DNA from 2 places in the Halomonas salsilacus genome. Region 2 is predicted to be linked to the other one. Evidence: predicted binding sites of a transcription regulator. Region 2 holds the regulator's gene; the other holds the start of a gene.

Region 1 (2,392 bases), 150 kb from region 2:
TGATCTCCTCCTGCAGGTACTGGTTCTCGAGCTCCAGGCGCTGCTTGAGCGACTCCACCTCAGCCAGGGCATCGCGCAGCTGCCGCTCGGCGTGCTGGCGTTCCGAAATGTCCCGGAACAGCACCACGGCCCCCACCAGCCGTCCCATCTCGAAGATCGGTGTGCTGGTGTACTCCACTGGAATCGCCTCGCCGTTTTTGTGCCAGAACACCTCGTCATCGACCCGATGCACCTGGCCGTCGCTGAAGGAGGCGTGGATCGGGCACTGCTGCACCGGAAAGTGGCGGCCGTCGGGGTGGGTGTGGTGGAACAGCAGGTGGGCATCATGGCCCACCATATCCTCGGTACTCCAACCGAGGATTCGCTCGGCGGCCGGGTTGACGAAGGTGGTACGGCCCTCGGCGTCCAGGCCGTAGATGCCCTCGCCCGCCGCCCCGAGGATCAGCTGGTTCTGCCGCTCGATACGTTCGAACACCTGCTCGACCCGCTCCCAGCCCACCTGCCCGCGCCGGTGCTGGCGCCGCAGGTCAGCCATGGCGCGGCGCTGCTCCGCCTTCTGGCGGTCGACCAGGGTCAGCAGCAGTCGCCCTTCGCCGAGCGTCTGGGCCTGCACCTCCACGTGGTGGGGCTGGCGCTTCAGATCGAGAACCACCAGGTCATCCGACCAGGCGGGGGACCGGGTGAGGGCCTCGTCGGTGAAGCTGACCCACAGCGGCAGCGAGGCCCCCAGGCGATGGCTGAAGGGGTCGATGGAGAGCGCCTCGGCATCGCCGCTCAGCAGCTGGCAGGCCGCCGCATTGGCGCCCAGCAGCCGGTCGGCCACGGGGTCGACCACCAGCAGGGCCTGAGGCGCCCGGGCGAAGGCCTCCTGGACGAGCGATGGCGGGGAAAGGTCGGGCAACAGCATGTCGGCACTCTCGCAGAGATGGATGCCCTCTCCATACAAGCCTCGGGCCAGTGACGAGAAATCGTCAAAGTTTCAACGAGATCTCGCCGTTAACGAGATCTCGTCATGCTACCCGCCAGGGAGCCTCAGGAAGAGAGAAAACACAACCGACTGAAAATTAAACTTTATCCTGAAAATAACCCGACATGGCACAGACTTCGCAAAATTACTCATGAGTGGCCAGTCGACGGCCTCGATGCACCGAAATGGCGCAAGGACGGCCTTCCCCTGCACTAGCGAAGCGAGACTACCATGAACAACGACCACAACAGTCTGGGCAACCCCTTCGATCACCGGCAATCCCTGGTCCATGGACGCGGCTGCGACTGCACGACCTGTACGGATGAAAAACAGGTTGCCGCCACGATTGCTTCCTCAGACGATACCGACACCCCAAGCGCCTCCGCCCCTCAGCAGCAGGAAGAGATGATGGACCGGGTGGTAGAGAGCGCCCTGGTGCGCGGCATGTTCGGCCACAGCGACATACACCGCCGCCAGTTCATGAAGCTGGTAGGCGGCGGTACCGTGGCCGCCGCACTGGCGAGCCTGTTTCCCATGGACGCCATCAAGGCGGCGGTGAAGGATGGACTGGGCCCGCTGGAGAAGACCCGCCTGGATGTCGGCTTCGTCCCGATCACCTGCGCCACGCCGATCATCATGGCCCATCCCATGGGCTTCTATGAGCGCTACGGCCTGGATGTCTCGGTGATCAAGACCGCCGGCTGGGCGGTGGCCCGCGACAAGTCGCTCAACCGCGAGTACGACGCCGCCCACATGCTGACCCCGATGCCGCTGGCCATGACGCTGGGCGCGGGCTCCAACCCCGAGCACTTCATCATGCCCGCCGTGGAGAACATCAACGGCCAGGCGATCGTGCTGCACAACGACCACCAGGACAAGCGCGACCCTCGGCAGTGGAAGGGCTTCACCTTCGGCGTGCCCTTCGAATACTCGATGCACAACTTCCTGCTGCGCTACTACGTCGCCGAACACGGCCTCGACCCCGACCAGGACATCCAGATCCGGGTGATCCCGCCGCCCGAGATGGTCGCCAACCTGCGCGCCGGCAACATCGACGGGTTCCTCTCGCCGGACCCCTTCAACCAGCGGGCCGTCTACGAGCGCATCGGCTTCATCCACCTGCTCACCAAGGAGATATGGGAGGGCCACCCGTGCTGCGCCTTCGCCACCAGCGCCCAGTTCGCCCGGGAGAATCCCAACACCTATGGCGCCCTGCTGCGCGCCATCATCGACGCCACCCAGTACTCCTCGGACCCCGCCAACCGGTCGGAGATCGCCGAGGCGATCGCTCCCACCAACTATCTGAACCAGCCGGTGACGGTGATCGAACAGGTCTTGACGGGCACCTTTGCCGATGGCCTGGGCGAAGTGCAACGAGTGCCCGACCGCATCGACTTCGACCCCTTCCCCTGGCACTCCATGGCG
Region 2 (2,392 bases):
CTCCGGCGGCGAGCGACGGCGGGTGGAGATTGCCCGGGCCCTGGCAACGGAACCCGCCTTCATCCTGCTCGACGAGCCCTTCGCCGGGGTCGACCCCATCTCGGTGGGCGAGATCAAGGGCGTCATCCGCCAGCTCAAGGCCCGTGGCATCGGCGTGCTGATCACCGATCACAACGTCCGCGAGACCCTCGACATCTGCGACACCGCCTACATCGTCGGCGACGGCCAGATCATCGCCGAGGGGAACGCCGAGGCGATACTGGCCAACCAGCGGGTGCGCGATGTCTACCTGGGGCAAGATTTCCGCCTCTGACCACGTGCCTCTTGTCCACCGGCATCTTTCCTGCGGACCTTACGATCACAATCCTATGAAATGCCAGTCGTAATTTTATGACGGCATGCCAATTGCGGCTGGCACATAATTTGCAAATCAAGCACTTGCAAGCCCGCGGCACCCGGGCTAGGGTGAGGCTTCCGGCCACTTCCCGGCACACGAGGGCAGACCATCACGATGGCCATGAAAGCCTCCCTGCAGCTGCGCGTCGGCACCCAGCTGACCATGACCCCCCAACTCCAGCAGGCCATCGCCCTGCTGCAGCTCTCCACACTCGACCTGCGCCAGGAGATCCAGCAGGCGCTGGAGTCCAACCCCATGCTGGAGCTCGAGGAGGAGTTCGGCGAGCAGACGGTGAGCGAGACCCCGGAGGACGACTGGGCCAACGAGATCCCCGAGGAGCTCGTCACCGACAGCGACTGGTCGGATACCTACCAGGACCTGGCCGCCCCCACCGGCAGCAGCGAGGGTCTGGACTTCGAGCGCGAGGCGGCCCCCCAGAGCCTGCAGGGGCACCTGACCTGGCAGCTGGCGATGACCGACCTGGCCCCACGCGAGCGTCAGGTCGCCGAGAGCCTGATCGACGCCGTGGACGCCGCCGGCTACCTGGCCCAGCCCCTGGACGAGATCCGCGACGGCCTCAGGACCCAGGGGCTCGAGGGGCTGCGCAGCGCCGAGATCGAACAGGTGCTGCTGCGCCTGCAGCAGTTCGAACCCACCGGCGTCTTCGCCCGGGACCTGCGCGAGTGCCTGATGCTGCAGCTCGCCGCCCGGCCCGACGACACCCCGCTGCTGCCCCAGGCGCGGCGACTGGTTCGCCAGTTCCTCGAGGCCCTGGCCGGCGACGATCGACGTCTGCTCAAGCGCCGCCTGGGCCTGGACGACGACGCCCTGGACACGGCCATCGCCCTGGTACGCTCCCTGGACCCGCGCCCCGGAAGCGCCTATTCAAGCGTCGAGAATGACTATGTAATTCCCGACCTGGTGGCACGCCACGACAGCCGCGGGTGGCACGTGGAGCTCAACCAGGAGGCCCTGCCGCGGCTGCGCATCCAGCCCGACTATGCCTCGCTGATCCGCCGCGCCGACAAGAGCCAGGACAACCAGTTTCTCAAGGACCACCTGCTGGAGGCGCGCTGGCTGATAAAGAGCCTCTCCAGCCGCAACGATACCCTGCTGCGCGTCGGGCGCGAGATCATGGTCCGCCAGCTCGACTTCCTGGAACGCGGCGAGGAGGCGATGAGGCCGTTGATCCTGGCCGACATCGCAAAGGTCGTGGAGATGCACGAATCGACAATCTCCCGTGTCACCACCCAGAAATACATCCACACGCCCCGGGGCGTGTTCGAGCTGAAGTTTTTCTTCTCCAGCCAGGTGGGTGGCAACGGCGAGGGCGACGCCCACTCCAGCACTGCCATCCGCGCGCGCCTGCGCAAGCTGATCCAGGAGGAATCCCCGCGCAAGCCGCTCTCCGACAGCAAGCTGGTGACCCTGCTCGACGAGGCCGGCATCCAGGTGGCCAGGCGAACCGTGGCGAAGTACCGCGAAGCCATGGGCATCCCCTCCTCCAGCGAACGCAAGCGGCTGAGGTAGCCCAGGCGCACGGTGGCGCTTTCGATAGCCGGCCGCGAAGCCATGGGCATCCCCTCCGCCAGGGCGCACAAGCGGCTTCGATGACCTGCATCAGCCCCGCCGACGCGGCGGCGGGGCGAGGGGTATGCAAGGCAGGAAAAAGGGTTACAATCGATCCATCACCAACGAGCAAGGAGCGTGTCATGCAAGTCAACATCACCGGCCATCATGTGGAACTGACCGATGCCCTGCGTGGCTATGTGGACGAAAAACTGGCACGCGTGGAGCGCCACTACGACAACATCACCAACGTACAAGTGACCCTGTCCGTGGAGAAGGAGCGTCAACACGCCGCCTGCACCCTGCACGCCGCCGGTGCCGACCTGCACGCCGAGGCCCAGGATGGCGACATGTATGCCGCCATCGACGCCCTGGCCGACAAGCTCGACCGCCAGCTGGTCAAGCACAAGGAAAAGGCCCAGGCCC

Evidence for each region. Region 2 encodes sigma-54, which starts transcription at its own class of promoters, with help from an activator protein. Its sites were predicted from a motif close to TGGCACNNNNNTTGCTNT; they were not measured.
Region 1: ACR80S_RS07195 (CmpA/NrtA family ABC transporter substrate-binding protein) is a predicted target of sigma-54. The motif match lies at 1,094-1,111, and genes of this name have one in related genera.

Annotation. Positions count from the first base shown of each region.
Region 1 is NZ_JBPKAQ010000004.1:10,329-12,720, reverse strand. Features, by position in the region: gene ACR80S_RS07200 (sigma-54 interaction domain-containing protein) at 1-907, opposite strand, end outside; gene ACR80S_RS07195 (CmpA/NrtA family ABC transporter substrate-binding protein) at 1,199-2,392, shown strand, end outside.
Region 2 is NZ_JBPKAQ010000004.1:158,590-160,981, reverse strand. Features, by position in the region: gene lptB (LPS export ABC transporter ATP-binding protein) at 1-313, shown strand, start outside; gene ACR80S_RS07855 (RNA polymerase factor sigma-54) at 512-1,927, shown strand; gene hpf (ribosome hibernation-promoting factor, HPF/YfiA family) at 2,110-2,392, shown strand, end outside.